One region of the Pseudoalteromonas sp. NCCP-2140 genome, then DNA from elsewhere that is predicted to be linked to it. Evidence: predicted binding sites of a transcription regulator. Region 1 holds the regulator's gene; each other region holds the start of a gene.

What was found. Region 1 encodes MetJ, which represses methionine synthesis genes. Its sites were predicted from a motif close to TAGACGTCTAGACGTCTA; they were not measured.
Positions count from the first base shown of each region.
Region 2: a site for MetJ is predicted at 6,728-6,745, ahead of NFU46_RS07180 (methylenetetrahydrofolate reductase). Genes of this name have one in related genera too.
Region 3: a site for MetJ is predicted at 6,755-6,772, ahead of metA (homoserine O-succinyltransferase). Genes of this name have one in related genera too.

Region 1 covers NZ_BRCZ01000008.1:36,731-47,523, forward strand. The annotation lists gene priA (primosomal protein N') at 1-1,377, opposite strand, end outside; gene rpmE (50S ribosomal protein L31) at 1,611-1,826, shown strand; gene NFU46_RS15295 (malic enzyme-like NAD(P)-binding protein) at 2,362-3,603, shown strand; gene metJ (met regulon transcriptional regulator MetJ) at 3,704-4,024, opposite strand; gene metB (cystathionine gamma-synthase) at 4,249-5,508, shown strand; gene metL (bifunctional aspartate kinase/homoserine dehydrogenase II) at 5,514-7,859, shown strand; gene NFU46_RS15315 (penicillin-binding protein 1A) at 7,944-10,448, opposite strand; gene NFU46_RS15320 (pilus assembly protein PilM) at 10,581-10,793, shown strand, end outside.
Region 2 covers NZ_BRCZ01000003.1:109,050-119,842, forward strand. The annotation lists gene NFU46_RS07150 (hypothetical protein) at 1-375, opposite strand, end outside; gene cysE (serine O-acetyltransferase) at 462-1,286, opposite strand; gene NFU46_RS07160 (hypothetical protein) at 1,628-2,029, shown strand; gene NFU46_RS07165 (helix-turn-helix transcriptional regulator) at 2,033-2,350, shown strand; gene NFU46_RS07170 (sensor domain-containing diguanylate cyclase) at 2,681-3,622, shown strand; gene NFU46_RS07175 (pitrilysin family protein) at 3,658-6,543, opposite strand; gene NFU46_RS07180 (methylenetetrahydrofolate reductase) at 6,791-7,747, shown strand; gene NFU46_RS07185 (sensor domain-containing diguanylate cyclase) at 7,744-8,712, opposite strand; gene NFU46_RS07190 (DEAD/DEAH box helicase) at 8,761-9,996, opposite strand; gene NFU46_RS07195 (DUF3581 domain-containing protein) at 10,092-10,793, opposite strand.
Region 3 covers NZ_BRCZ01000002.1:60,399-71,191, forward strand. The annotation lists gene cyoB (cytochrome o ubiquinol oxidase subunit I) at 1-1,422, shown strand, start outside; gene cyoC (cytochrome o ubiquinol oxidase subunit III) at 1,419-2,054, shown strand; gene cyoD (cytochrome o ubiquinol oxidase subunit IV) at 2,054-2,413, shown strand; gene cyoE (heme o synthase) at 2,555-3,439, shown strand; gene NFU46_RS04200 (histone deacetylase) at 3,521-4,429, opposite strand; gene NFU46_RS04205 (PilZ domain-containing protein) at 4,483-4,848, opposite strand; gene ettA (energy-dependent translational throttle protein EttA) at 4,964-6,637, opposite strand; gene metA (homoserine O-succinyltransferase) at 6,837-7,784, shown strand; gene NFU46_RS04220 (homocysteine S-methyltransferase family protein) at 7,774-8,841, shown strand; gene metH (methionine synthase) at 8,851-10,793, shown strand, end outside.

The sequences.
Region 1 (10,793 bases):
CATCTGGCCAATGGCTTTATGAAAGGTTGCACTGGTACTACAACGTGAGCACTCACTTAGCCAGCCACACTCATGGCATATAAGGGTAGGCGAAAAACCACGACGGTTTAAAAACACCATCACTTGCTTACCACGTTCTAAATGTTGGCGCATATAAGCAAGGCTGGCATGGGCAATCCCTGCTTGCTCAGGCTGACCTTTCATATCCATTAAGTGGAACTGGTTATCGGTGCTGGTTTGGGCCCGTTCAGTGAGGCTCAACAGCTGATATTTGTTATTAATTGCCTTATGTAAGGTCTCAAGTGCCGGTGTGGCACTGCCTAGAACGAGCGGAATATTATGTTGGTATGCTCTATAAGCGGCTAGGTCTCTAGCATGATAGCGTAGTGTATCTTGTTGCTTAAACGAGCTGTCGTGCTCTTCATCAACGATGATCATGCCAAGAGATAAAAAGGGCAAGAAAATACTCGAACGTGTGCCGATCACTATAGCGCAGCTGCCTTTTTCACAAAAACGCCAAGTCTGTAAGCGTTCGTTATCTGTTAGAGCTGAGTGCCATAGCATAATCGGGGTATCAGGAAAGCGACGACGAAAACGATTAACCGTTTGTGGTGTTAAGCCAATTTCAGGCACTAATACTAAGGCTTGCTGACCTTTTTTGAGTACTTCTTCTAGGCATTGCAAATACACTTCGGTTTTACCGCTTCCGGTAACCCCTTCAAGCAAAAAGCTGGTAAAGCCACGAGCTTGGTTAATGCTGGTGCAGGCAACAGCTTGCTCTTTATTAAGCACTGGTTTGCTACCAACACTCGGCGCGCGTTGCTGCCATTGGTTATCATGTTCAATAAATTGAGTGATCAGTTCTTTATCGAGCAGACTGTCGATGGTTTTTTTGGTAAATCCGAGTGCTTTTAATTCTGTAACCGATGATTTGCCTGATTCGGCTAGCTGTTTTAATAAACTCAACTGGGTTTTTGCTTTCAGCGACGGCAGCTTTGCACCTTTATCGGTCAGCTCAACCATGTTAATGCTGGTTTTATCTGGGCATTCGCCTTGTCTTAATGCAGCCGGAAGTGCCGTATGAATGGTCTCGCCCAATGGGTAACAGTAGTAGCGTGCTGTGAATTTTAGTAATGCTAAGTGTTGCTCAGATAACACTGGCGTGTCGTCTATAACATCAATAATCGGCTTGATTTTGTCAGCGGGAACATCGGTTGATGTTTTAAGAGCCAAGACCACGGCAACCTTTTTTTGGCTACCAAATGGCACGCGAACGCGCATACCTGGCTTTAACTCAGGGCTATGCAGCAGCTGTTCAACTTTATAATCGAAGGTACGCTGTAAAGGGACTTTTATGGCAACTTCTACAAAGTGCATAACAACTCAACTGAAACAAAGATAGAAAGATAATGTACTAAAATTGCAGTTAAAAACCTACCAACAAATACTGAACAACAGACCACTTGGTTATTTTTTTAGCGAAAGATGTATTTAAAGCTTGTCGTAAGGCTTCTTGAGCTATAAAATACGCGGCCTATTAATTGTATTAACTGCGTATGGTGCCAGACTTCGGGTTTGGAGAGCGATACGGCCTTAACTAGAGGTTCCCTATGAAAGAAGGTATTCACCCTAAGTACGAAGCTATCACTGCAACTTGTTCATGTGGTAACAAATTCGAAACTAGCTCAACTCTTTGTAAAGACATCCACTTAGACGTATGTTCTGAGTGTCACCCGTTTTACACTGGTAAGCAAAAGATTTTAGACACTGGCGGCCGTGTTGATCGTTTCAACAAGCGCTTCGGTGCACTTAGCAGCAAGAAGTAATCTCTGCTGTTTAGTTAAAAAAAGCACCTTAGGGTGCTTTTTTTATGCCTAAAATTCACAAAACTCTTTATTAACATTGCTAGTCACTCATCATCTTCACTTATGTATCTTGCATAACTATTTCTGGCTGTTATGCCCATTATGTCGCTAATTTTGCAGACAAAGTGCCACCCCTTGGCTATATTCTTTTTTGTATAAACTTTCATAAAAGTTATTAAAAATAATAAATTTAAATAACTTTGTGAGTAAATGCAGTGAACTTCGTTGAAATGGCTATTTTGGGCTAATTTCGGCTAATTGCAGTGTACGTGCGTATAAAATACAAAAACACGTGCTTAAAAGGTCATAAATAGGTGAATTTTTATGTCTGATTAATCGCAACTATGCGCAGAAACTGTTGGGAAATCCTTTAAAATTAAGCGATATAGCATATAACAGGATAGACCTGATAATACTTGGAATTTTTATACATTACAGGTATCGTACTGATGCAAGCTCTCTCACTTTTTAACTTTTTGCAGGATACTATCGCGTTATGTCAGATTTTCGTGAACAAGCATTACATTACCACGCTCACCCCGTTCCAGGTAAAATTAGTGTTGAACTAACCAAGCCAGCCGAAACGGTTAACGATCTCGCTTTAGCTTATAGCCCAGGTGTGGCTGAACCAGTCCGTGAAATTGCTGCTGATCCAGCAAATGCCTATAAATACACAGGCAAAGGTAACATGGTTGCGGTTATTTCAAACGGTACCGCAATTTTAGGTTTAGGTAACTTAGGTCCGCTTGCATCAAAACCTGTAATGGAAGGTAAAGCGTTACTATTCAAACGTTTTGCTGGCCTTGACTCAATTGATATTGAAGTTAAACACCGCACAACAGAAGATTTCATTAATACGGTTGCTAACATCGCTGATACGTTTGGTGGTATCAACCTTGAAGATATTAAAGCGCCAGAGTGCTTTGAAATCGAAAAAGCGCTTATCGAGCGCTGTGATATTCCAGTTTTCCACGATGACCAACATGGTACAGCTATTGTGACTGCTGCTGGTATGCTTAACGCCCTTGAAGTGCAAGGTAAAGATATCGAAGATGCTATCATCGTATGTTTAGGTGCCGGTGCTGCTGCTGTTGCTTGTATGGAGCTTTTAATTAAGTGTGGCGCACTGCGTGAACACATTTATATGCTTGACCGTAAAGGTGTGATCCATACACGTCGTGATGACTTAAACGAGTATAAGCAATTATTTGCTAACAATACCGATAAGCGTACATTACAAGATGTTATTGCTGATGCTGACGTATTCGTTGGTGTATCAGGTCCTAACCTGTTAACAGCAGATGATCTTAAGCTGATGGCTGATAAGCCAGTCGTGTTTGCATGCTCAAACCCAGATCCTGAGATTGCTCCAGAAGTTGCACACAGTGCGCGTAACGATTTAATTATGGCAACGGGTCGTTCAGATTTCCCTAACCAAGTAAATAACGTGCTTTGTTTCCCATTCATTTTCCGTGGTGCGTTAGATGTTCGTGCAACGGCAATTAATGATGAAATGAAAATTGCTGCAGTTCACGCAATTCGTGGTATCGCGAAAGAGCCTGTACCAAGTGAAGTATTAAAAGCAGCTGGCGTTGAGTCACTTGAGTTTGGTGCTGAGTACATCATTCCTAAGCCTATGGATCCGCGTTTATTACCACGTATTGCACGTGCTGTTGCTGAAGCAGCAGTAGAGTCGGGTGTAGCGCAAATCGACATGCCAGAAGATTACATGCGTTAAACTTAATTAGCTATTAGGTATATCGCGCAATAAAAAACTCAGCCTAGGCTGAGTTTTTTTATATCTGCGATTATCGGCGGTGATCCGATGGCCGAAATACTTATTCTGAATCAAGCACTGGGATATCTAACCCCATTTCTTGCATAATTTTTTTAACTTCTTCAGGTACCTTTTCAGGGTTGTCTTTACGTAGGTCGTCATCATTTGGTAATGGTTGACCTGTAAAAGCATGTAAGAAAGCTTCACACAATAACTCACTGTTCGTCGCATGACGCAGGTTATTGATCTGGCGGCGTGTACGCTCGTCAGTTAATACTTTTAATACGTTGAGTGGGATTGATACGGTAATCTTTTTTACTTGTTCTGATTTTTTACCGTGTTCTGCATATGGGTGAATGTATTCACCGTTCCATTTAGCCATAAGTTGTTTCGTTGCCTCGGTTGTCAGTGATTTACGCCTTATTCACAGCGCAAGATGCGGAAATTCTATCTCTTTAAAAAAGATAGTCAAATACTAGTTATTTAGCCATCTAGTGGTGTAAATGTATAAACTTCTATGTGTGAGCCATAAATGCTTTGACTTCTCATATTTGATCATCTAACCTTTTAGACGTCTAAACATCCAATTTAAGAATAGGTGATGAAATGAGCGAAAAAAATAAAGCGACGATTGCTGTTCGTCACGGCATCGAAGCCGATAAACATCATGGTGCGGTTGTACCACCAATTTACTTATCAACCACCTATTCGTTTGCTGATTTTGATACTAAGCGCCAGTATGACTATGGTCGCAGTGGTAACCCAAATCGCGATATCTTAGCTGAAACCTTAGCTGAGCTTGAAGGTGGTGCTAGAGGTATTATAACTGCAACAGGTATGTCTGCTGTGCATTTAGCTACTCAGCTATTAAACAGTGACGATACGTTAGTGATCCCACATGACTGTTATGGCGGTAGTTACCGTTTATTCACCTCGCTTGAAAAACGTGGCCTGTTAAAACTGAAAGTTTTGGATTTAACTAAAACTGAAAATCTCCAAGAAATTTTAGCGATTAAACCTAAGTTGATTTGGATTGAAACGCCAAGTAACCCAATCTTGCGTTTAACAGATATTAAAGCAATTACTAGTATTGCTAAGCAGTGTGGTGCTTTGGTTGCGGCTGACAACACCTTCTTATCACCTGCATTACAAAACCCCATTGAGTTTGGTGTTGATATTGTTGTGCACTCAACCACTAAATACATCAATGGTCACTCTGATGTAGTGGGCGGTGCAGTGATTGCTGCAACGCAAGAGCTAGGCGACGAACTTGCTTGGTGGGCGAATAATATCGGTATTACTGGTGCACCATTTGACAGCTACTTAACGCTTCGTGGTTTACGTACTTTAAATGTACGCCTAAAGCAGCACCAAGAAAATGCCTTTGCCATTGCTGAGTATTTAGAAAGCTCACCTTATGTAAGCCAAGTTTATTACCCAGGCCTTGCTTCTCACCCACAACATGAGCTTGCTAAAGCACAGCAACGTGGTTTTGGTGGCATGGTGAGCTTTGATATTAAAGGCGACATTAACGATGCTGCTGCGTTTTTAACTAGTCTTAAAGATTTTAGCCTTGCTGAGTCGCTAGGTGGGGTAGAAAGCTTGATTTGTCACCCTGCAACAATGACGCACGCAGGCATGGAGCCTAAAGCGCGCCTTGATGCCGGTGTGGGCGATACGCTGATCCGTATTTCTGTAGGTATTGAAGACGTAAAAGATCTCATTGCAGATTTAGACCGTGTTTTCAATTTAGTAAAACCAGGTCAAGGCCAGCAAGTTACAACAGCTGAAGCTAAGCAAACACAGCAAGATACACAGCAAAATGCGTCATTTAAGTTAACGCCAGCACATACGGCATTGTGGTAGAAGAAATGGTAAATATTGTTCATAAATTTGGTGGCTCAAGCTTAAGCTCGGCGGATCGTTATCATGCAGTAGCGAACATTGTTCTTGCGAATACTGAGCAGGGCGATTGCATTGTTGTGTCGGCATCGGGTAAAACAACCGATACCCTAGTAAAGCTTTGGCAAAGTTACCAGCAGCAAGATAGCCAAGCTGTTAGCGATATTCTATTGCTTATTGATAACAATCAACGGGCTTTAATTGAGCAGCTACTTACAGGTCAGAATAAACAACAGGCCTTGGCACAGTTAAAAGATGAACTTGCCGTATTAAATGAATTAATTAGTCTGCAGCAGTTACTTGAAGCACCTTTACTTGCTCATGGTGAAGTGTGGTCGGCGCGGTTATTGGCCGCTTACCTAAATCAGTTAGGTGTTGATGCGCAAGATGTTGATGCAAGGCAGTTATTTACTCTAAATGATGGTCAGCTTTTACATCAAAAAAACCAACAGCAATGCAGTGATGCGATTAGCAGAAAACATATCAACGTAGTAACGGGTTTTATAGCTTCAGATTGCCAAGGTAATACGGTGACATTAGGCCGTAATGGCAGTGATTACAGTGCCACCTTGTTAGCGAGTTATACTTTTGCTAAGCAAGTGTCTATCTGGACAGACACACAAGGGGTATTTAGTACTGACCCTCGTAAAGTTAAAAATGCAGTTAAGTATGCCAAGGTGTGCCGTGAGCAAGCTAACTTATTAGCGCGTTTAGGTAACCCAGTATTGCATGCAAAAACCTTGTCGCCGTTAAAAGACTCAGAAATCAAACTGGTGGTAAGAAGTAGTTTTGATTGTGATGCAACGCCAACCGAAGTAGTAAAAGAAGGTTACAGTAAAGCAAAGCGTTTTATTACTACCTTAGATAACATCGATTTATTACGGGTTGATAAACTAAGCGGTGGTGAAGTTGGTGAGCTTAGTCAGTTAATTCAACACAGCCTGCACCACTTTACTAAAGATGGCGATACTTACTTGTTAGTGCCAGGTCAAAGCACTCACCAAGTTGTAAGCCACTTAGCGGGCCGTGCAAATATTGTCGAGTCTAATTTAAGTGGTTGTGCAGTGGTTGCACCAACAGCTGATGTCATTGCGCTAACAGAGCAAGCAACAGCGCTTTTAAAAGAGCAAAGCATTCATCCTCGTTTTGTACAACAAGACGATAACTATGTGTTGATCTTAAACGATCAGGCAATTGACAGTGATGTTTTAACTCTTCTACATGACAAGCTGGTAAACAAAGGTCAAGAGTTGGCCATTATCGTTGCTGGCCTTGGTAATGTAGGCGAAGTGTTCTTATCGCAACTACAAGCTCAATTTGCTCGTTTATCTGCTCAGTACAAAGTAAAAGTAGTAGCTCTTTTACGCTCTAAACAAATGCTTTTTAGTGCCAGTGGTTTAAATACCGAAACATGGCAAGAGCAGTGGCACAATGAAGCGCAAAGCTACGATAAAGCTGAGTTATTAGCACGTATCAATGAGCTAGATTATGAGCACAAAGTAGTGATTGATATCACTGCCAGTGAGGCTTTTAGCCAGTTGTATCCTGATTTTGTAGAGCTTAACTGTCATTTGATCAGTGCAAACAAATATGCGGGTACCGCAGAAAATAGCTGGTATCAAAACCTACGCACTAATTTGGCTGAGCGAAACTTGTTGTGGCGTTATAACACCAGTGTGGGCGCAGGTTTACCGATTAACTTTGCTTTAGCTGATTTGCAAAATAGCGGAGACAGCATTAACCGTATTGAAGGGGTATTCTCGGGTACTTTATCGTGGTTATGTAGCAGTTACGATGGCAGCGTGCCGTTTTCAGATTTAGTGCTTCAAGCTCAGCAAATGGGCTATACAGAGCCAGATCCTCGTGAAGACTTATCTGGCCGTGATATGCAGCGTAAACTACTGATTTTAGCGCGTGATCTAGGCCTTGATTTAGAGCTTAATGACATTGCTTTAACACCTCTGATGCCTGAACAGCTTGCAGTAGGAAGCTGGCAAGATTTTCTTGCAAACAAACAGCTGCTCGATGAATTTATGACAGAAAAATCAGCGCAAGCTGCGGCAGAAGACAAAGTGGTGCGCTATACCGGTGCTATTACACTCGTTGATGGTAAGGTTCAGGCTCAAGTCGGTTTAGTCAATGTTGGCAAAGATGATGTATTAGCAAGCCTTAAACCGGGCGATAACATCTTTGTGATCAATTCACAGTGGTATACAGATAATGCATTGGTGATCCAAGGCCCAGGAGCGGGTAAAGAGGTCACTGCCGCTGGAGTTCACTCAGACCTATATTGGCTGGTAAATAACCTAAAATAATTTTGCTGATCTTAGTTTAAATAGCTAAGCAAAAAGCGCCCAGAAGGGCGCTTTTTTATTGTTTCAAAATAGCAATTCACTTATTTAGAACAACTCTTCTTCAGTGCTGAGCTTTTCTTCGAATACGTCTGTTGGTTGATCAATTACGTACTTGGTTGGTGCAGTGCCTTTAATGAAGTACTCAAAACGGCTGGTGTAGTCATTTTTATGGCTTAAAAGGCCTGTTGCTAAGTCGATACGAACCGATACCAAACCTTCAGGAGGCTCAATAGGTGATTCAGGCATGCCATCAAGGGCTGCACGCATAAAGTCGACCCATGCAGGTTGTGCTGTTTTAGCGCCAGATTCTGCACCTGATATTTGTGACTTATCGAGGTTATTATTATAAGTCGAACGACCAAGTGTGATACCTGGGTTATCAAAGCCAACCCATACCGAGGTCATTACATTGCGGTTAAAGCCACTGAACCAGGTATCAACAGAATCATTGGTGGTACCTGTTTTTCCTGCTAGATCACGGCGATCAAGCGCTTGTGCACGCCAGCCTGTCCCACTCCAGCCGGTTTTGTGAGTCCAGCTACCACCACCCCAAATTGCGCTGTGCATAGCTTGCGAAATTAAGAATGCATTTTGCTTTGAAATGATACGCGGAGCACAGCGTGGAGTGCTCACACTTTGTGCTTGATCCAATTGGTTATCATCTAGTGATGCAAACTCAGGTGTAACAACTTGCTCAGGTTCATCACAGGCAAATTCTGGCTCTGTTTTGAATAACACATTACCAGCAGAATCCTGAATTTCAGAAATAAAGTAAGGAGTAATTAAGTGGCCGCCATTGGCGAAAGTACTCATTCCGCGTGCTAGTTCAAGAGGTGTGATTGAGGCACTACCCAGGGCCAATGATTCGCTACGGTTAATATCACTATTTAAAAAACCAAACTTAAGCAGGTGATCAGCAGTACGCTCAAGGCCAACACCACGTAACAAGCGCACTGATATTACGTTTTTAGATTGAGCGAGTGCACGGCGAATACGAATAGGGCCATTATAAACTGCAGGGCTGTTTTTTGGACGCCATGCCACACCTTGGCTTCTATCCCACTGATTGATTGGCGCATCATTAAGAATAGAAGCGAGTGTATAACCACTTTCAAGTGCAGCTGAATAAATAAATGGCTTAATGTTTGAACCTACCTGGCGTTTTGCTTGAACTGCTCGATTGTATTGGCTTTGTTCAAAGCTGTAACCACCGACAATGGCTTTAATACGACCATCTTGTGGGTCAAGTGAAACAAGTGCGCTCGATGCTTCAGGTACTTGGCTAAGAATATAGCTATCATCAGCGTTCTTACGTAGCCAAATTTGCGCTCCCGCGGATAAAATTTCAGTAGCCGTTTTAGGTGGGAAGCTTTGACGGTAACGGGTAATATACTTACGTGCCCATTTTAAGCCATCCCACTCGATAGTCACTTGTTCACCGTTTTTTTGTAAAACATCAATTGATTGCTCAGCGACATTCGTCACTACACCTGCTAATAGTGGACCAAACTCTTTAACATCTTTTAATTTAGATAAGATCTCTTCTTGGCTAAGTGGACTTTCGTTTTCACTGTCCCATAACTGAGCTGCAGCGCCACGGTAGCCATGACGCATGTCGTAAGCGTGTAGGTTATCAACAATGGCATCTTGTGCCGCTTGTTGAATGTTTGAATCAACACTGGTGTAAACTTTGAAGCCTGAGTTATAAGCTCGTTCATGGCCATAACGCTCAACCATTTCAGCACGTACCATCTCAGAGATATAAGGGGCATACACTTCAATTTCTGCGCCGTGGAATTTAGCTGTGATAGGCGCGCTAGTCGCTTCATCGAATTCAGTTTGGGTAATGTATTTTTCAGTTAACATACGTCCTAAAACGACATTACGGCGGTTTTTAGCTCGTGCTGGATTACGAATAGGGTTAAGCGCTGAGGGAGCTTTCGGTAAGCCTGCAATCATTGCCATTTGCGCTAAGGTTAGCTCATTCAGGTCTTTGCCATAATAAACTTGTGCAGCTGCACCAATACCAAAAGCACGATTACCTAACTCAATTTTATTTAAATATAATTCGAGGATTTCGTCTTTACTTAATATACTTTCGATATGTAAAGCAATGAAGATCTCTTTGACCTTACGGATGTATGCTTTTTCTCTAGTTAAGAAGAAGTTACGGGCAAGCTGCATTGTTATCGTACTTGCGCCTTGTTTCTTTTCACCTGTAGATATGAGTACAATGGCCGAACGTACTATACCAATTGGATCGATACCGATATGCTCGTAAAAACGGTTATCTTCTGTTGCTAAAATCGCATCGATTAATGGTTGAGGAATTTGATCTATTGTAACGGGAATGCGGCGTTTTTCACCGAATTGGTTAATCAATAATCCATCTCGTGAGAAAACCTGCATAGGTGTCTGTAATTGAACGTCTTTTAAAACCTGTACGCTAGGAATATCAGGTTTAACGTAATAGTATAGACCAACTAAAGTGATTAGTCCTAAAAATGAGCAGATGATAATAAATTGTAAAGTTCGCTTTAATAAAATCACTTATATTTTCCCTAAATGGACTCCCAATTAGAATCGGAGACTGCTAGTATATATTGATTAAAAAATGAATAATATTTTTTCAGACAAAAATTATAACTTGTTTATTATTAAAACAAAGGCCAAGTTGCAAACATGCTAAGTCAGCTATTTAAAAAGCCTTCATCTATGATGGTAGGAATCGACATTGGGTCGCACTGTATTAAAGCAGTGTTGTTGCAAGAGACAGACGCGGGTATGCGGCTTGAAGCGTTAGCTATTGAACCTATGCCAAAAGGCGCTATGTCTGAGCGTTCTATTCAAGATATTGAAGCGATAGGTAATGTTATCGCTAAACTAAAAAGAAAA
Region 2 (10,793 bases), on a different contig from region 1:
GGCCATGATTAAAAAATCACTCATAGCTGTTTCAACTTGGTAGGCCCAAGCCTCATCCCGAGATTGCTCTTCTAACAAGGTATAAAGTTCATCCAGGTGTGAGTCGATTTGCTGCGGAGGTATCGCGCTTGATCGGTAACTGGCAATCACTGCTTGTTGGTTTTCGACTTGTAACTTCAGCTCTGCTACTTGTTGCTCAAGCTCGCTTTTGCTAACAGCTGCTGAGCTATCTGAATTGACTTCAGCGACTTGTTTATTAATAACAGGCGCTATAGCAGTGGCTTGCTGCTCTGGTGCTTGAACTATGTGTTCTTCAACAAGTTGTTGCTGATAAGTTTGCGTCTGTTGTTGTGGGTCTGATTGAAAAAGTGACATAGCGACAGCGCCACAAATAAATGACGCTGTAACAGCTAATCCGAAGGATAATTTAGACAATTCCATTGCTCTTTTAAAGTGTAAAACTACAACATAGCACTGGTGTGGGAGGCATTACTAGCGGTAGTCGTACCATCATCTAAAAAGTTTTGGTTCATGCTCTCTGCTGGACAGGGACAGCTCGGTTTGCCGACCACTTTAGCAGGTACCCCAACCACAGTTGTGTGTGCTGGAACCGCACTTAACACGACAGAGTTTGCACCAATACGTGCCCCCTCTCCCACTTCGATGTTACCTAGTACTTTTGCACCCGCACCAATCAATACACCGGCGCGAATTTTTGGATGACGGTCACCTTGCTCATTACCTGTACCACCTAAGGTTACAGATTGTAGAATCGATACGTTATCTTCAATAACTGCTGTTTCACCAATTACAATCCCAGTTGCATGGTCAAACATAATACCATGACCAACTTTACAAGCAGGATGGATGTCAACGCCAAATACTTCTGAGGTTCTGCTCTGAATGAAGCGAGCAAGCTCTTTTCGGTTTTGTTGCCATAAACAATTTGCGAGTCGGTGTGCTTGTATTGCATGGAAGCCTTTAAGGTTCAAAATAACAGTTAAGTAACTATCGGCCGCAGGGTCGCGATCTTTAACTGCTTTTATGTCATGAGCCACATGCGTCAGCATTAGATCACATTTAACAAAGGCTTGGTCGAATAATTCACGGATAGTAAATGCTGATACCACCGCATCTGCAAGTTTATTTGCCACAATAAAGCTCAGCGCCGAACCTAAGCATTCATGATTCAACACGCACGAATAAACGTGACTTGCTAAAAGCGGTTCACGGGAAACGACTTCGTTTGCTTCATCTCGAAGCTTTTGCCAAATTTCATGACGCATAATATTGCCTTTCTGGTTGTACCTAACTGCTAAGCCTTAAGTTTAACGGATTTGTAGCAAGATGTACTAACCCGTTGTTTATTTGTTCTGGTTATATCTAATAACCAGAGTAACAATACCTATTTTTACTCTTTTTGCTGTGCTTTTTTGCCAATCGCATATGACAGTAGCAAATTCTAACTCTAGCCGAGCAACTTAATTAAAGTGCTTATTTTTCAATGACAAAACAGATATGACATCTTGCCTGTCATATGCCAAAATAGGAACTGGCATATCGCTGACGGCGTAAAAAACAAAAATAATCATTAAATTTACATCATCAACTTAACAAGGAAACGATGATGAAAAACGACGTACTAAACTCACACAAGCTAGGTTATAAATTTTACTTTCAAGATGGTGACAACCAAATCGCTTGCTTTGGTCACATCATGAGCGGTAAAGAAAAAGTATATGTAAACGACGAATTGGTAAGTGAAAAACGCAGCTTCGGTTTTAAAAGTCATCATGACTTTAGCTACCAAGGTAATACTTATGCAGTCAAATTCGAGATGAAAAATATACTCACAGGCAAGCTTGAATGTTCGTTTTATAAAGCTGACAAATTAGTTAAACAGAGCACACAAACCTCACTTACTGATAATCCAAAACAAGTAGCTTTGGTTACCTTAGGCTGTTTTCTTGGTGGGGCAATATCGGGTTATGCAGTTGTTACTTTTATTGAACCATTTCTTGGGAAGTAAGTAATGCAACTGAACCCCAATACAATAAAAGCACTTAGGCTTAAATTCGATTGGACGCAGCAGCAACTAGCCGATGCCTGTGATGTAAGCTTACGTACCATTCAACGAGTTGAAAAAGAAGGTGCGGCATCAAAAGAAACCACCATGAGCCTATGCGCAGTTTTTGAAGTGCGTCAAGGTGAGCTTATTAAGCTCGATGACGAAGTATCAGAACAAAGCACAACACATGCAGTGAGTAAGCAAAATCTGGCTGCAATAGTAGCGGCTTCTTCGTTTGTCAGTTTTGCCCTTGGTATGGCAACGGTATTTGTTATTTTTTAGGAGTGATAGATGACTAAAGAACAACGCGGCTACGCTACACTTATAGGCTTTGTAATAGCAACCATGCTATTTGCGCTAGCAGTTAAAATTGGCGCAATGCTTTAGCATTTCTAAGCATATAAATAAAATATAACTGTCAGAACTGAGCGTTGAGCTAGGTGCTGGCAGTTTTTTCATATCAGCACCTACAAATACCTGTAGATATCTACTTTCTAATAGCCAAGCTATAAGTAAAAGACAATACCTTATTAATTGTTTTTTATGTAAACCACGGTGAAAACCCAGCATTTATTGCTAATCTTAAAAAAGTGATAATGGCTAGGAACTAATGTGGTTGAATCAAAAGAGTTTCTAAAATCAATACTCGATACGATCTCAAAACATATTGTTGTAATTGATGAGAAAGGTGATATTCAATTTGTGAATCGCAGTTGGCAAACTTTTAGCGATGAAAATAATTGCCAGTGTAATACCCAGTGGGAAGAGCAAAACTACCTCGCAATATGTCAATCAGCTGCACAGCAAGGTGATGAGTTTGGTGCACAAGCTTTATCTGGTATTAGTCAGGTTATAAACCAACAACTAACCGAGTATTACCTAGAATATCCATGTCATAGCAATACCGACAAGCGTTGGTTTTTAATGCGAGCAGTGCCCTTCGAGCATGCATCAAAACGCTTTATCGTCATTAGCCATATAAATATTACCGAACGTAAAATCGCCGAGCAGCAAGTACAAGAACTTGCTCGTATCGATGGTCTCACACAAATAGCTAACCGACGTCATTTTGATGATTTTTATAAGCAAGAGTGGAGCCGCTGTGCCCGCTTAAAACACCCCTTGTCGTTAGCCATGATCGACCTTGATAACTTTAAGTCTCTTAATGACAACTTTGGTCATCTGGTGGGTGATATTTGCTTGAAAGAAGTGGCAAAACTATTACCTGATTATACTCGCAGACCTGGTGACTTGTGCGCTAGATACGGCGGTGAAGAATTTGTACTGGTACTTGGTAATACGCAAAGCCATCAAGCACAAAAACTCATGACGCGTTTTATGGCAACGCTGAACACGATTCAACTACCAGAGCTTGCCGGTCATCCCTTGACGGTTAGTATTGGTTTAGCAACTATTTACCCAAATAGCAGTGATGATGCCATTTTACTTATTGAAATGGCTGATAGTGCGCTTTATCAAGCAAAAGAAGCTGGCCGAAATCAGCTTGTGGTTGCTGATAACATCGAGCCATTAAACATAGAAAAATGCCCCTAATAAGGGGCATTGATTAAAGCTTGTTTACTCAGTTATTACTGAAATACTTTTTCGACATCAAGTACTGAAATGTTTTTCGCTGGTATTGCAAGCTTATAGTCTGCAATCACTTTATCTTCAGCAACAAGTGCTGCTGGTTTTTCAGCGTTATACACCATAGGTGATGTTTGCTCTGAAGCTAGGCGTTTTTGCATGTCTTTGCCATCACCAGTAATAAACACATAATGAATATTCTCTGTTTGCAGGTTATCGCGAATAACACGGTTAACATCATCAAGGGTTAGCTTTTCAAGCTTGCCGCGCACATAGTCAACAAAGCTCTCAGTGTTATAGAACTCACTATCAAGTGCATAGCCTAACTGGCGATCTTGGCTTGCAACCATTTGTGGCACAAAGTTAATTAAGAAGTTACGAGTCGCTTCAAAGTCTTCTTTGCTGATGCCATTTTTAATTAGCTTATCAAGCTCAAATAATGCCGTACGCGTTGCAAAGTGCGCATCGTTATTTGAACGAAGCGGACGTAACCACACTTGGAAAATTTGCTCTGAACGACCTAAGTTAGCATCAGGTTTAGTTTGGAACATACCGCGTGGGAAGTACTCAATGTATGCATAATCACCATAGTTCATACCACGGGTTTGACGAATGCGCTGATACAAGAAGCTGTTTGAGCTGCGGTGTTCACCAAAGTAAGAGCGCACCAACCAAAGCGCTGTCCAGTCATCGCTACTACGAATTGTATCGATTGGGAAACCAAATGACACAGCGGTAGATTGCGCTGATTTTTCAACAATCGTTGCATGATGACCTTTAAGTTCTGGCGCATCAGGGATCGTTAAGCGGCTTTCTTTACCTTGTGGAAGCGATGTTAAATCTTTCAGCATAGTCGATTTAACATCACCCGGGATCGCACCAATTAGACCCACTGTTAACTTAGATTGAGTAAACTGGTTAGCATAAAACGCTTTTACATCGTCAAGTGTCAGTGCTTCAAGATCTGATAAATCGCCATAGTTATAGCTTTCATACGGATGGCCTTTATAAAGCTGATGATATAGCACTTCTTTACCTAGCTCTTCGTCATTTGACGCTTTCAGACCTGCTTTAATGCTATCAATAAGCTCTTTTTTCAGGCGTTTAAAATCATCTTCTCTAAAGCCAGGGTTTAACAACTGGTCGCTAACAAGTGCATACCACTGCGCGGCATTGTCTTTATGTACACGGCCGCGTAGTGAAATCATCTCTTTATCGATTTGATAGCCAAAGCTTCCCGCTAGTGGATATAACGCTTTTTGAATATCTTTGTAACTCATAGTTTCTGAGCCACCTTGCGCTAGCATCGCTGCAGTGAGTGCTGCTAAACCTTTTTTACCATGTGGATCAGCCGCTGCGCCGGTATTAAATAACCAGTTAACATCAACCAGTGGTGAGCTATTGGTTTTATCAAGTACTTTAAAGTGACGCTCTGTAGGGGCTTGCTCGATACTGGCAACCAAGGCATTTAAATCAACTTCTTGCTCAAAACCAGCCACTTTATCAAGCGCCGACATTGTCACCGTAGTACGGCTTGGATCAACAAAGTACTTGTTTGCTACCGCTTTGATATCTTCTGGCGTGATGCTGTCAGCAGTGGCATAAAGTTGATTAATCACTTCAGGGTCACGCTCAAAATGCATGTAGCTTGCAAGTGTTGAAGCGATTGACTGCGATGAATCAAGGCCATTGATAAAGCTATACTTTAAGTTTGATTTTAGATCCGCTAACTTTTGTGCATCTACTAACTCAGTACGTGCTTGCGCATAAGTACGGTTAATCGCATCACGGGCTTTAGCCAGATCCGCTTCGTTTTCGACTTTTACAAAAACATGCAGTAAACCCGGATCTTTAGTATCTGGGTTATAAGTAAACATTTGGCTGGCAATTTGTTTATCAACAACAAGCTCTTGATAAAGTGCCGAGTTGTTAGAGAAATACAGCTGTGAGATCAAATCAAGAGCGGCACGGTCTTTTTGAGTAGGATCCCATGCAGTGCCTTTATAAGACACAAGCAACCAGTGGCCTGGTAAACCATCATTTTTTTCATGTACATATTTTGCGGCTTGTTGCTTTGGTTCAACAGGAATATCTGCTTGGTAATCGCCTTTTTTCCAATTACCCCAATGCTTTTTCACCATTGCCATGGTCTCTTGTGGATCAACATCACCAACAATGACTAAAGATACATACTCAGGCTTATAAAATTTAGCGAAAAACTCTTTACCATAGGCCATTTGATCAGGCATGGCTTCAATGTCTTCGAAAAAGCCCATGGTGGTGTGCTTATAGGTATGCTTTTCGAATGCTTCGTTACGAACGGCAGAAAGTAACTTACGAATTGGGCTAGCATTATTCTTTAAATACTCACCTTTTACAGTCAGCGCTTCGGTGCGGAATTGCTCTTCGCTGTAAGTCAGGTTTTGGAAAATATCAGCTTCAATTTCGAGCACTTTATCTAAGTGCTCTTTTGAGAAGTTTAAGTGATAGTTAGTGTAATCGTTGGTCGTATACGCGCGATTATCAACACCCGAGTTTTTTAAAATATCTGAATACACATCTTGTGGGAATTTTTCAGAGCCTTTAAACATCATATGCTCAAAGAAGTGTGCAAAACCGGTTTTACCTGCTTCAACCTCATTACGTGAACCAACCGATACCGGAATTTGCAGTGACACAACATCTGGGTAATCAGTTTTAACTACCATCACGCGAAGGCCATTCTCAAGCTCTTCTAATAGATAATCTTGGCTAAATACACGGTTATCATCTTGGCTTACTAGCTGCTCAATTTCGACTTCTTTAACCATAGTTGACTGTGAGTTACTTGCGCAGCCACTTAAAGCAAGTGTTACAGCAACACTGGTTGCTAATAATCTAAATTTCATAATGTTCCCTTGTTAGTTATTTTTCTCATAATCATTGCTGCTTGATTATGCATCAAAGCACCAGAAAATATGAGGGTCAGAGCAATAATTTATGTAAACAGGTGTGTCAATTTTGCGAAACGCTCAGCTTTAAACTTGAGTAAAATTCATAGTGATTGAAAAACTTTCAAGAAAAAAATCTATCTAGACGTCTAAATGGCTGCTATATTGTTTGGCATAGACATTAGCACGAGCTGGAATGAGGATTATGGCTTTATCATTACAAGAGAAAATTGAAGACACCAATCAAGGTGTCTACCTAATTGGTACCACACCACCAAAGTCAGGTACTGATAAAGCACAGCTTGAGACCATTGCTCAGAAGCTACTTGGTCGTTTACACGAAATTGAATACGACGGTGTAATCATCTACGACATTCAAGATGAAAGTAGCCGCATTGCAAAGCCGCGTCCTTTTCCGTTTAAAGAAACGGTAGATCCACGTGAATACAGTCAATTACTTCGCAGCTTGTCGCAACTTGATGTGATCACATATAAGAGCGTAGCCCAGCGTGGTGAAGCAGAATTTACCGAGTGGTTAAACGAAACACGTAACGACTTTGAACTAAAAAACTTAGTGTTGGTGGGTAGTCCATCATCTCATGGCGACATCAAATTAAGCCTACCTGATGCATATAAAACGCTGGCAAAACAGAACAGTGATGTATTTTTAGGTGGCGTTACGATTGCCGAGCGTCATGCCAGCAAACGCAATGAACATGAGCGTTTAGTTGAAAAAACAGCACAAGGTTGTAAGTTTTTCATCTCGCAAGCGGTTTACAATGCTCAAGCAACGATTGATTTAATCACTAGCTATGCGCGTAGCTGTAAAGCACAAGGCACAACACCAAAACGCATTATTCTAACGTTTACCCCGTGTGGTGGTGAAAAGACCTTGGAATTTATGGAATGGTTAGGTATCTCAGTACCAGAAGCAACTAAGTACCGTATGTTAGATTCGGCAAATACATTGAGTGAATCAGTGCGTATTTGCCGCGAAAATCTCGATTTAATTTTACAAAGCTGCGCACATTTAGATGTACCACTAGGTTTAAATATTGAGAGCTTAACCAATCGTAAAGAAGAAATTGATGCGTCAATTAACCTTTACCGTTTACTTAAAGCAACCATGGAATTAAACCTAGCTGAGAAGCAAATAGCTTAACGTGCAGCCTTAGAGGCTTGCTTTTTCTCATACATATCTTCATCTGCTCGTTTTAATAGCTCAGCAAAGTTTTCTTTTGGCTGAGCTATTACCCCTGTACCAATACTTAAGCTCGTAACAGGAATGCCCCGCTTCTCTAAATTAGATTGATAGGTGGTGTTGAGCTTATCAGTGATGCTGTCTATGCAATCACCGGGCTGAACTTGCAATAACGCAATAAACTCATCACCCCCTAAGCGGCCGATAATATCGGTTTCACGTAGGCATTCTTTCATGGTGTCAGCTAAACAAATCAGCGCGAGATCGCCCACTTCATGGCCATACGTATCATTGAGTGGCTTAAAGCTATTTATATCGATAAATAGACAACTAATATCAAAACCAAGTCGTTTCGATATATTTAATTTATGTTGGCAAAGCAGATCTATTGCACGGCGGTTATAAATATTAGTGAGTGAATCGAGCATGGCAATTTCACGCATCTGCGTAAAGTTGTCTAACAGTGCAAGGTCATCTTCAACCATATCGCGAAGCTGCTCGATTAGTTCTAAAAAGCTCTGTTGATAATGGGTTTGTTTAAAATCCATAACACAAAAGGTGCCAAAGGGCTCGCCACTTGGCCAGCTAATTGGCACCCCAAGATAAGACTCAAAACCATCTTTTACCAGTGGGCTGTCATCCCATTGACTATCTTGACTGGCGTGATCAACATAAAGCGGTGCCATGTCACGCAGTACTTTTTTGCAGAAGATATTATCGTCGGCGCTTAATTCAGCCCCGGCATCATAGGGATTTTCTTGTTGCTCACTGGAGACGATAATACGATAGACATCATCTGTTTTATGAACGATAAAACCTGCGGGAGCAGAAAACAACTCGGTCATGAGATCAATTGTTTTCTGCCATTTTTCTAAGGAGAACTGTTTATCAGCGCGGCGGAACGTCCATTTATTCTCTTCTAACATACTAAACTCTCAACTTTAGCCGGAGGATAGTATAAATATATGCCAGATTTAGGAACGTCTCCTACTTTTTTGCCCTAAAATACGTTTTTTATCACGAGAGCGGCGTGCCTTATTAGTATTTTTACGAACTTGCTTTGGCTCTTTGGTTAAATCTGGCTCATACCCTGGTAACCACTGCGGCGTGAGTCTTGTGTCGAGTAAGATATCTATTTCGTCCAATAGCCACTGCTCATCGATGCTAACCAGCGACATCGCCATCCCTTTCTCGCCAGCACGTCCTGTTCGACCAATACGGTGTACGTAGTCCTCAGCCACATAAGGCAACTCATAGTTAATCACATACTTGAGTGAGGCAATATCAAGACCACGCGCAGCAACATCTGTCGCAACCAGTACTCTTGTAGCACCTGATTTAAAATTTTGCAGTGCTTTATCACGCGCACCTTGGCTTTTATCGCCATGAATAGATTCGGTTTTTAAGCCGTCTTTACACATTTCTTTAGCAAGCACATCGGCGGTTTGTTTAGTACGAGTGAATATAAGTACTTGCTGCCAATTTTTCATGCCAATCATGTGTGATACCAGCTCGCGTTTACGGTCTTCATCAACCGCATATACTAGCTGCTCAACTTCAACCGCTGCTGAGTTGCGTTTATTCACTTCAACTAATTTAGGATCATTTAATAACTGCTTACTGAGTTTAAAGATGCTGTCGTCAAATGTGGCTGAAAAAAGTAAGGTTTGGCGTTCTTTTGGCACATGGCGCAAGATGCGTTTAATTTCGTCAATAAAGCCCATATCAAGCATGCGATCAGCTTCGTCAAATACCAAGGCATTAATACTTGAAAGCTTAATACTGCCTTTGATCACATGATCAAGTAAGCGCCCGGGTGTTGCTACCACAATCTGCGCCCCTTTTATGGCTTTAATTTGTGGGCCTATACTAGCACCACCATAAGCCAGTGCAGCTTTTATTTCAGTATGCGCAGCATAACGCTCTACACTTGCAAATACTTGCTGAGCGAGCTCTCGGGTCGGCGTTAAAATTAGGACTTTAACGGCATCTGGGAGTACTTCAGCAGATAGCAAATTGTGCAGTAGTGGTAAAACAAACGCGGCGGTTTTGCCCGTTCCCGTTTGCGCACTACCCATTACATCAGCGCCCGCTAAAATAAGTGGGATTGTTTGCGCTTGAATTGCTGTAGGTGTGTGATAATTCTCTTCTTGCAAGGCTGTTAGCAATGCAGGGGCAAGATTTAATTCTGAAAAGGTCGCTACTGACATAGTCTGAAGTACATTTGGCTATAAAAGCGCTATTGTACGCGGAACATCAGCAACAAAAAAGGCGCAATGAGCGCCCTTTGTAGCAATTGTAAAGATTACGCTGGTTTAAGTGATTCTTTACGTTGATTATAAAAACTAATTAGGTCATCAACTGTTGCTTGGCAATAATCACGAATGCCAGACACAAGCATGTGTTTTTCACCCGACCCTACTTTTTCGCCATTTTCTAACAGGTTGAAGCGAAGCGTGATTTTGCCGCGTTTGCCAGTAAACTCAAAATCAGGCTCAGCAAATTGTAATTCAGGTGCGCTGATATCAAGGCGATCAAGGTTAATCAGCATTGATTCGTAAATCACCATTGGACGCGCTGGATTGATCATTACATCTTGCTTACCCATCAATGGAATAATCACATGCGGGAAGGTCGTGCCAGAGAACTCAACATAGTTTTTGATTAAGCTATTTGTTAACTCAGGACATTGGCTAACAGCCCCTTCGCGTTTCACTTTTAGCATGACTTTTTCGCCATCGGTGATCGCAAACTCATCAGCACCTTCTGGGAAAGTCAGCTTTGAATTTTCATCAACCATGCCTGCAAACGTGAATTCCATTTTTTCACTGATGCCATAGCGGTTTAAAACCAGCGAAAAAAGTAAATCGCCCGGCACACAAAACTTTTTGGCATCTTTATCATGTAACGGATTGAAATCATCAGCCACTAACTTGGCAAAACGACAGCCTTGCTCACGTGAGATAGAAACGTAATCAGCATGTTGCTGATAATAAGGACTTAACAT
Region 3 (10,793 bases), on a different contig from region 1:
GATTATTATATATGGGCCTTGCAGATATCCGGCTTGGGTACCTTATTAACATCGGTAAACTTCTTAGCGACTGTATTTAAAATGCGTGCACCAGGCATGACATTAATGAAAATGCCTATTTTTACTTGGGCATGTACGTGGGCAAATATCTTAATTGCAGCATCGTTCCCAATTTTAACTGCTGTACTGGCTATGTTAACGCTTGATCGTTATCTCGATTTCCACTTCTTCACGAATGAATTAGGTGGTAACGCGATGATGTACATCAACTTATTCTGGGCATGGGGTCACCCTGAAGTTTACATTCTGATCTTACCTGCGTTTGGTATTTTCTCAGAAGTTATCTCAACGTTTGCTGGTAAACGCCTGTTTGGTTATAAGTCGATGGTTTACGCAAGTGGTGCAATTTCAATTTTAGGTTTCATCGTTTGGCTTCACCACTTCTTTACTATGGGCTCAAGCGCTAACGTTAATGCCTTCTTTGGTGTTATGACCATGGTTATCGCGGTACCGACCGGGGTTAAGTTGTTTAACTGGTTATTCACTATGTATCGTGGTCGTTTACGTATTACTGTGCCTGTCCTTTGGACTTTAGGTTTTATGGTGACGTTCACTATCGGTGGTATGACCGGCGTGTTACTTGCTATTCCTGGTGCTGACTACGTATTACATAACAGCTTATTCTTAATCGCTCACTTCCATAACACTATTATTGGCGGTGCGGTATTTGGTTATTTAGCTGGTTTTGCGTTTTGGTTCCCTAAAGCAATGGGCTTCAAACTTGACGAGAGCTGGGGCAGACGATCTTTCTGGTGCTGGTTAATTGGTTTCTTCGTAGCATTTATGCCGTTATACGTACTTGGTTTCTTAGGTATGACACGTCGCTTAAACCACACGAACAACCCTGATTGGAACATTTGGTTATACATTGCAGCTGGCGGTGCGGTGATCATTATGTTCGGTATCTTGTTCCAAGTTGTGCAACTTGTAGTGAGCTTCAAAAACCGCGAGCAACTTGATGATACAACGGGCGATCCGTGGAATGGTCATACCCTTGAGTGGGCATCGGCTTCACCTCCGCAGTACTACAACTTTGCGAAAATCCCTCATGTTGATGACATTGATGCGTGGACAGACATGAAAGAGAAAGGCTTAGCTTACAAGCAAGAAGCCTCTTATAGCCCAATTCATATGCCAAAAAATACATCGGCAGGTGTATTAATGAGCGCAGCTTTAACAACCTTCTGTTTTGCCATGATCTGGCACATTTGGTGGCTTGCAGCCTTTGGTTTACTGGGTGCTATCGTGGTGTTCATCAAGCGTTGTTATACCAGCGATGTTGATTACTACGTGCAACCAGATGAAATTGTTGAACTAGAAACGGCTCACAATACAGCCGCTACGAAGGAGGTGAATGCATGAGTACCATTTCTGCAGGACTCGACACCTTAAACGGCGCACACGGTCATGTCGATGCACATGACCATGAGCACCACGATACAGGTGGTAACACCGTATTTGGTTTCTGGCTATACCTTATGACCGACTGCCTGTTGTTTGCATCATTCTTTGCAACCTACGCAGTATTGTTCATGAACACTGCTGGCGGTGTGTCGGGTAAAGACATTTTTGAACTTGATTTTGTTGCGGTTGAAACTGCAGCTCTACTACTCAGTAGTATCACTTTTGGTTTTGCGATGATTTCTGCTCACGGGCAGAAAAAGGCGGCTACATTAACTTGGTTGCTGGTTACCTTTGCCTTTGGTGCAGTGTTTATTGGTATGGAAGTGTACGAATTCCATCACCTAATTGCGCATGGTAATGGCCCTCAGCAAAGTGCCTTTTTAACATCGTTCTTCTCTTTAGTGGGCTTACACGGTCTTCACGTAACAGCCGGTCTTATTTGGATGACTGTCCTGATGATTGAAGTTGTGCGCCGTGGTTTAAACCCACAAACAGTGACACGCCTAAGTTGTTTAAGCCTATTCTGGCACTTCTTAGATGTGGTGTGGATCTGTGTATTTACCGTTGTTTATTTAATGGGAGCAATGTAATGAGCCACAGTGAATCACATGTAATGAATAACTTAGAAGTTCATGCACAAAATGAACAATCACATGGCAGCGTTAAAGACTATTTAATTGGTTTTCTACTGTCTGTGGTTTTAACGGCTATTCCATTTTGGGCTGTGATGAGTGGTTCGTTTTCTAAAACGACCACTGCATGGTGCATCGTGAGCATGGCGATTGTGCAAATTTGGGTGCATTTGAAATATTTCTTACACCTAAACTTCAAAACTGAAGACGGCAAGGCAAGTTCATTGTCGTTTATCTTTAGTGCTTTAATCATTGTAATGGTGGTTGGTTTGTCGGTGTGGATCATCTACGAATCGAACGCCATGATGATGTACTAATAACAATTACTTGGTATTTGGTAAAAGATTTACGAAAGGAGCTGGTTAGTCTGAGGTTGTGTCTCCAGTTCTCACAGTCTGTTACTAACTAGTTTCTTTCGTAATATTGCGTTTGTGCTGAAAATTAGAGGAGTCGAGGAAGTGTTTCGACGTTATTTAAATGTCACTAAACCTGGCATTATCATGGGCAATTTGATCTCTGTCGCGGGGGGATTCTTGCTAGCCTCTCGCGGTGATATTGACCCATGGTTAATGATCGCAACCTTACTAGGGTTATCTTTAGTAGTGGCATCAGGATGCGCGATCAATAACGTAATTGATCGTGATATTGATGTTGCTATGGCGCGCACTCGCAAACGCGTCACAGTGACTGGCGAAATGTCAGCAAAGGCGGCTATGGCACATGGCATCGTGCTTGGTGTTATTGGTTTCGGGTTATTAGCTGTGTATACCAACGTAGTGGCACTCTTATTTGCTACTTTTGGTTACGTCATCTACGTCGGTGTGTACAGCTTATATATGAAACGTCGTTCTGTGTACGGCACCTTTGTAGGAAGTTTATCTGGCGCAGTACCACCTGTAGTGGGTTATTGTGCCGTAACTGGGCAGTTTGATGCTGGTGCTGTGATTTTATTGGTTATGTTTAGTCTATGGCAAATGCCTCATTCATATGCAATTGCAATCTTTCGTTATAACGACTACCAAGCGGCCAGAATTCCTGTGTTACCAGTAGCGCAGGGGATCGAGAAGGCAAAGCATCACATTGTTTTATATATCGCCGTGTATGCGTTGGTTGTGATGTTATTAACCATTAGTGGTTATACAGGTTTAGCCTTTATGGCTGTAGCCTGTACAACGAGTTTTTGGTGGTTGCTAATGGCGCTTCGTGGCTATCGTCGCAATATTGACGTCAGCGGCTGGGCGCGCCAAGTGTTTGCTTTTTCAATTGTAAACATCACGGTTTTGAGCATAGCGATGGCTTTAGATTACCATTCGGTAGCTCCACAGCTACTTGTTTTAACTTAGAAAAAAGTTGCTAACATATCCCAATGTTACAGTAGCAAAGGCCCGGTTTTTTCTCCACCGGGCCTTTTTTCTTTTTCGTTTTTAAAATCGAGCAGCTTGCTCTACCACAATGCCATGGCGAGCCGCTAAACGGCGATGGTCTTTATCATAACCACCACCAATTACTGTTGCGACAGGTACATTGTGCTCAAGGCAACGTTTGAGAACTAAATGGTCGCGTTGCGCTATCCCTTGCCAGCTTATATCAAGTTTTCCTAAGCCATCTTGCTGCCATACATCTACACCTGCATCATAAAGCACTAAATCTGGGTTTAGGGTGTTTAATAAATAACTCAGCGTATCGTCAACAACGCCTAGGTATTCACTATCAGCGACATTCGGTGCTAAACCTATGTCTAAATCGCTGGCTGACTTTCGAAACGGAAAATTCTTTTCACAGTGAATAGAGCAAGTATAGGCATAGGGCTGATGCGCTAGCATTGCTGCGGTACCATCACCTTGATGAACATCTAAATCAAAAATCAGTATATTGGTTACTTCACCACTTTTTATCAGGGTTTCGCTGGTAAAAGCGAGGTCGTTTACCATGCAATAGCCTGAGCCAAAATCAGTATGGGCATGATGAGTGCCACCGGCTAAGTGGCAAGCGATGCCATGTTTAAGGGCTAAACGTGCTGTTTGTAAGGTGCCCAGAGGCGCGGTAAAGGTACGTGCCATCAGCTCTTTTGACCAAGGTAAGCCAATACGGCGCATCGCTTTTTCATCTAAGCGGTTGTGCCAAAGGTCGTGGATATAGTTTTCGCAGTGCACCAATTCAAGAGGCTCAGGGCTGCCAAGCACTGGTTGAGTTAGGTTGTCATTTATTAATCCAAGGTTTTGTACATGCTCATATAAATAAGCAAACTTACTCATCACAAAGCGATGGTTAGGATCGAAACTAAACGAGTAATTTGGGTGATACACCAAGGGTAAGTGGGGATTTAACTGCATAGCTCATTGAATAGCTGAATTTGCTACAGCATAACGAATCTACCGACAAAAGTTTACTCTGGTGCGTGAATTAAATGAGCTAATTCGCGATGTAATAATGCTTCATCACCCAGATTGAGCTCAATCAACCGTTTTAAGTGAGTAATACTATCAATATCGATATGTTCGCAGCGAAGGCCTGCATGCTGATGCTCAACATGGCATAGCTCCACTTGCATTTTAATCTCGATTGATGACTCTGGCAGGGTAAAGATTAAGTCAGCTTTACTATGAATAGGCACTAAAAATGAATCACTTTTAGTAATAAGCGCACCTTGCAAAGATAGATCAAGTAACTGACAGTGATAGTCGTTACCTTCAATGCGAAGTATCGCAGGGCAAGAAAATAATACCCGCGAAAACTCTCTGCGTTCATTCATAGCTGTATCTCCAACTTTAGTGATCTAATAAGTATAGATCATAATGGAGTGAGTGATAGTAAAGCTTACTGCAACAAAAAAGCCCCTAAGTAGGGGCTTTTTGAGTATCAGCTAATTAGCCAATTTTTTTGTATTTGATACGCTTAGGTTGTGCTGCTTCGGCGCCTAAGGTTTTCTTCAACCACTCTTCGTATTCTGTGTAGTTACCATCGAAGAAGTTAATTTGGCCTTCGTCACGGTAATCAAGAATATGTGTAGCAATACGGTCAAGGAACCAACGGTCATGCGAGATACACATTACACAGCCAGGGAACTCTAAAATAGCGTTCTCCAGTGCACGTAGTGTTTCAACGTCTAGGTCATTGGTTGGCTCATCCAGTAGTAATACGTTGCCACCTGCTTTTAGTAACTTAGCTAGGTGTAAACGGTTGCGCTCACCACCTGATAGGTCTTTAACGAATTTTTGTTGGTCGTTACCTTTGAAATTAAAGCGGCCAACATAGGCACGGCTTGGGAATTCAAAGTTACCAATTTTTAATACGTCTTGGCCGTTAGAGATTTCTTGGAAAACAGTGTTGCTTTCGTCCATGTCGCCACGGAACTGATCAACCGTTGCAAGCTCAACTGTGTCACCAACAATGATCTCACCGCTATCAGGCGTTTCTTCACCACTTAGCATTTTGAATAGCGTTGATTTACCCGCACCATTGGCACCGATAATACCTACGATAGCGCCTTTCGGCATTGCAAAGTTTAAGTCATCGATTAATACACGGTCGCCAAAGCTCTTCTTCAGGCCTTTCACTTCGATAACTTGGTCACCTAAGCGTGGACCCGGTGGAATGAATAGTTCATTCGTTTCGTTACGCTTTTGGTAATCGTTTTGCTGAAGCTCAGAGAACTGTGCCATACGTGCTTTAGACTTAGCTTGACGGCCTTTCGGGTTTGAACGTACCCATTCAAGTTCTTGTGCGATTGATTTTTGACGTGCTTTTTCAGATTTCTGTTCTTGTTGTAAACGTAAATCTTTTTGCTCAAGCCACGATGAGTAGTTACCTTCCCAAGGAATACCTTCACCACGGTCAAGCTCTAAAATCCAACCTGCTACGTTATCTAAGAAGTAACGGTCGTGGGTTACAGCAACCACGGTACCTTCGTAGTCGTGTAAGAAGCGCTCTAACCAAGCAACTGACTCAGCGTCTAAGTGGTTGGTTGGTTCGTCAAGAATAAGCATATCTGGTTTTTCAAGTAGTAAACGACAGATCGCAACACGGCGACGCTCACCACCCGAAAGGTGTTCAATTTTTGCATCCCAAGGTGGAAGGCGTAATGCATCAGCTGCACGCTCTAACACGTTGTCGATATTGTGACCATCGTGTGCTTGGATGATAGCTTCAAGTTCGCCTTGCTCTTTCGCAAGTGCATCAAAGTCAGCACCGTCCATTGCATACTCGTTGTATACTTCATCAAGGCGGTTTAGTGCATTTTTAACTTCGCTTACTGCTTCTTCTACTGTTTCGCGAACTGTTTTGCTTTCGTCTAGTACAGGTTCTTGCGGTAAGTAACCGATTTTAGTGCCTGGTTGAGGGCGAGCTTCACCTTCAAAGTCTTGGTCAACACCAGCCATAATGCGAAGTAACGTTGATTTACCTGCACCGTTTAGACCTAGCACACCAATTTTTGCGCCTGGGAAAAAGTGTAAAGAAATATCTTTTAAGATAGTGCGCTTAGGTGGCACAACCTTAGAAACTCGACTCATCGAGAATATAAACTTATCTGGTAACACCATGAAAGGAGCCTTCAATTTATAAGAAAAATTAACAGCGTATATTGTAGAGGCTCTGTCGCGTATACGTCAACGAAACAGGCTTTTATGGGCTTTGCTTTCAAACAAATAAAATTCATTTGGACATCTAAACATCTAGAGGTTGAAATTTCTAACTATCCGTTCATAATTAGCAGTCAGATAAGTATGCTCGGAGCCAGCTATGCCCATTACAGTAAAAGATGAATTGCCTGCCATTGCAAAGTTACGTCAAGAAAACGTGTTTGTAATGCCAAAAAGTCGTGCTAAAACGCAAGAAATCCGCCCAATGCGTTTGGCCATCTTAAACTTAATGCCAAACAAAGTTGAAACCGAAGTGCAGTTTATTCGCTTGTTAGCAAACTCACCGCTGCAAGTTAATGTTGAGCTGTTGCGCTTAGATACCCATCGCACCAGTAGTAACTCTGAGCAGCACATGGATACGTTTTATCGTTATTTTTCAGAAGTGAAAGATAATAACTACGATGCCATGATCATAACGGGCGCGCCGCTTGCTCATTTAGAATATGACGAAGTTGCTTACTGGGACGAACTAAAAGTTATTTTAGATTGGGCAGAGCAGCATGTGACGTCTACGCTGTTTTCGTGTTGGGCGGCCCATGCTGGGCTTTATCATCACTATGGCCTTAAACGTGATCTGAAACCAAACAAACTCAGTGGCGTATTTACCCATAAAAGCTATTTTGACCACGCAGCGCTAACGCGTGGCTTTGATGATACCTTTTTAGTGCCACATTCTCGTTATGGTCATATTGATATCGATAAGATCAATGCCTGCGAAGAGCTGGTGGTGTTAGCCGGATCAGAGCGAGTAGGTGCCTACTTAATTAAAAATAAATCAGGTAGCCAAGTGTATATTACTGGCCATCCAGAGTACGATGCTCATACCTTAAAAGGGGAGTATTTACGCGACCAAGAAAAATCAGCGGATGCACCTAAGCCAGAAAATTACTTCCCTGACGATAACCCAGACAACGAACCGTCGAAAACGTGGCAAAGCCATGCCTTTTTATTGTTTTCGAATTGGTTAAACTATTATGTGTACCAAACTACACCGTATGATATTAACTTAGTTAGCCAAGATGTAAGGACTAACAACTATGCCGAGTAATGCAGTGAATAAACGCGAACAATTAACCGAGGCGCTAAAACAGCGAATTTTAATCCTCGATGGCGCGATGGGCACCATGATCCAAGAATATAAGTTAGAAGAACAGGATTATCGCGGTGAGCGCTTTAAAGACTGGCATGTACTTATTAAAGGCAATAACGATTTATTAAGCCTAACTCAGCCAAAAATCATTGCTGATATTCACCGTGCTTACTTAGAAGCCGGTGCTGATATCATCGAAACGAATACCTTTAATGCCACGACTATTTCGATGGAAGATTACGACATGGCGAGCCTTAGCCGCGAAATCAACCTCGAGTCAGCGAAGCTTGCACGCAGCGTGTGTGATGAACTTGAAGCAAAAGATCCTAGCAAACCGCGTTATGTAGCCGGTGTGCTTGGGCCAACGTCAAAAACCTGTTCTATTTCACCAGATGTAAATGACCCAGGTTATCGTAATATCAACTTTGATAAGCTGGTGGCTGCGTATGTTGAGTCAACACTGGCATTAATGGAAGGTGGTGCTGACCTTATTTTAATAGAAACCATCTTTGATACCCTTAATGCAAAAGCGGCTTCGTTTGCTGTGGAAGAAGCATTCGAACTAGCTGGTCGTAGTTTACCAGTGATGATCTCAGGCACCATTACCGATGCCTCTGGCCGAACTTTATCAGGGCAAACCACAGAAGCATTTTATAACTCAATTCGCCATATTAAACCGCTATCAATCGGCCTTAACTGCGCCCTTGGCCCTGACTTACTGCGCCAGTATGTTGAAGAGTTATCGCGCGTTTGTGAAACCTTTACCTCGGTGCATCCAAATGCAGGTTTACCGAACGAGTTTGGCGAATATGATTTAGAAGCTCCTGAAATGGCCCAAGAAATTATTGATTGGGGCAAGTCTGGCTTTATCAATATTGTAGGTGGTTGTTGTGGCACCACACCGGCTCATATTAAGGCGTTTGCGAAAGGCCTTGAAGGTGTTAAACCTCGCCAATTACCTGAGCTTGAAGTGCGTATGCGCTTATCGGGCCTTGAAGCGTGTAACTTAAACTAGGAAACCGACATGACTGACCAAATTGCTGTATTTACTAACGTCGGTGAGCGTACCAATGTAACAGGCTCGGCTAAGTTTAAGCGCTTGATCATGGAAGAAGATTACGAGACCGCTCTCGATGTTGCCCGTGAACAAGTAGAAAATGGCGCGCAAGTAATTGATATCAACATGGATGAAGCCATGTTGGACTCGAAAGCGGCGATGGTAAAGTTTTTAAACTTAATTGCCTCAGAGCCTGATATCTCAAAAGTACCTATCATGGTCGACTCATCTAAATGGGACGTGATTGAAGCAGGCTTAAAGTGTATTCAAGGTAAGGCCATTGTTAACTCAATTTCACTTAAAGAAGGTGAAGAGCCGTTCATCCGCCAAGCTAAGTTAATTAAACGCTTTGGCGCTGCTGCGGTTGTAATGGCGTTTGATGAAACCGGGCAAGCTGAAACTGCTGATCGTAAGTTCGAGATTTGTCAGCGTAGTTACAAAATACTCGTTGATGATATTGGCTTTCCGCCAGAAGACATTATTTTTGACCCGAACATTTTTGCCGTCGCAACGGGCATTGAAGAGCACGATAACTACGCTGTTGAGTTTATCGAAGGTACGCGTCGAATTAAGCAAGGCTTACCGCACTGTAAAGTGTCGGGCGGTGTATCGAATGTGTCGTTCTCGTTCCGTGGTAATAACCCAGTTCGTGAAGCTATTCACTCTGTGTTTTTATACCACGCGATTAAAGCGGGTATGGACATGGGCATTGTTAATGCGGGTCAATTAGCGGTTTACGACGATATCCCTGAAGAGCTGCGTAAAGCTGTAGAAGATGTGATCCTCAATACCGACCCAGGTGCTGGTGAGCGACTTGTTGAACTTGCACCAAAATACTCAGGTATGGCGCAAGCAGAGAAAGTAGAAGATTTAGAGTGGCGTACTTGGCCTGTTGAAAAGCGCCTTGAACATGCGTTAGTAAAAGGCATTACCGAGTACATCGACGAAGATACCGAAGAGTGCCGCAAGAGCAAAGCTAAGCCTATCGAAGTGATCGAAGGCCCGCTTATGGACGGCATGAACGTAGTAGGTGACTTATTCGGTGCGGGTAAAATGTTCTTACCTCAGGTTGTTAAGTCAGCACGTGTGATGAAGCGCGCCGTTGCCTATCTTGACCCTTTCATTGAAGCTGAAAAAGAAGAGGGCGCAACCAATGGTAAAGTGGTTATGGCAACCGTTAAGGGCGACGTACACGACATTGGTAAGAATATTGTAGGCGTGGTACTGCAATGTAATAACTACGAGGTTATCGACCTTGGTGTGATGGTGCCAGCAGAGAAAATTTTGCAAACCGCCATTGACGAAAAAGCTGACATTATTGGTTTATCAGGGCTGATTACCCCATCACTTGATGAAATGGTGCATGTTGCGAAAGAAATGACCCGTCGTGGTTTTGAATTACCGTTACTGATTGGTGGTGCAACAACCTCTAAAGCGCATACTGCGGTTAAAATTGAGCCTCAGTATGATAAAGGTGTGGTTTACGTCAATAACGCCAGCCGCGCTGTGGGTGTGGTTTCTAATTTATTGTCGAAAGAGTTAAAGCCGGCATTTTTAGAGAAAACCAAGGCTGAGTATGAAAAAGTACGTGAACAACAAGCACGTAAAAAGCCACGCTCAAAACCCGTTACTTTACAGCGTGCTCGCGACAACGCAGTAAAACTCGATTGGGATAACTACACGCCACCTGTGCCGAAAAAGCTGGGTGTGACTGAGTTTAAAGATGTTTCGATTGCGACGTTAAGACAGTACATCGACTGGACACCTTATTTCATGACGTGGTCAATCGCTGGTAAGTACCCACGTATTCTTGAAGATGAAATTGTGGGTGAACAGGCTAAAAGCTTATTCGCTGATGCCAACGCAATGCTTGATGAGCTTGAGCAATCAGGTGCGCTACAACCTCTAGG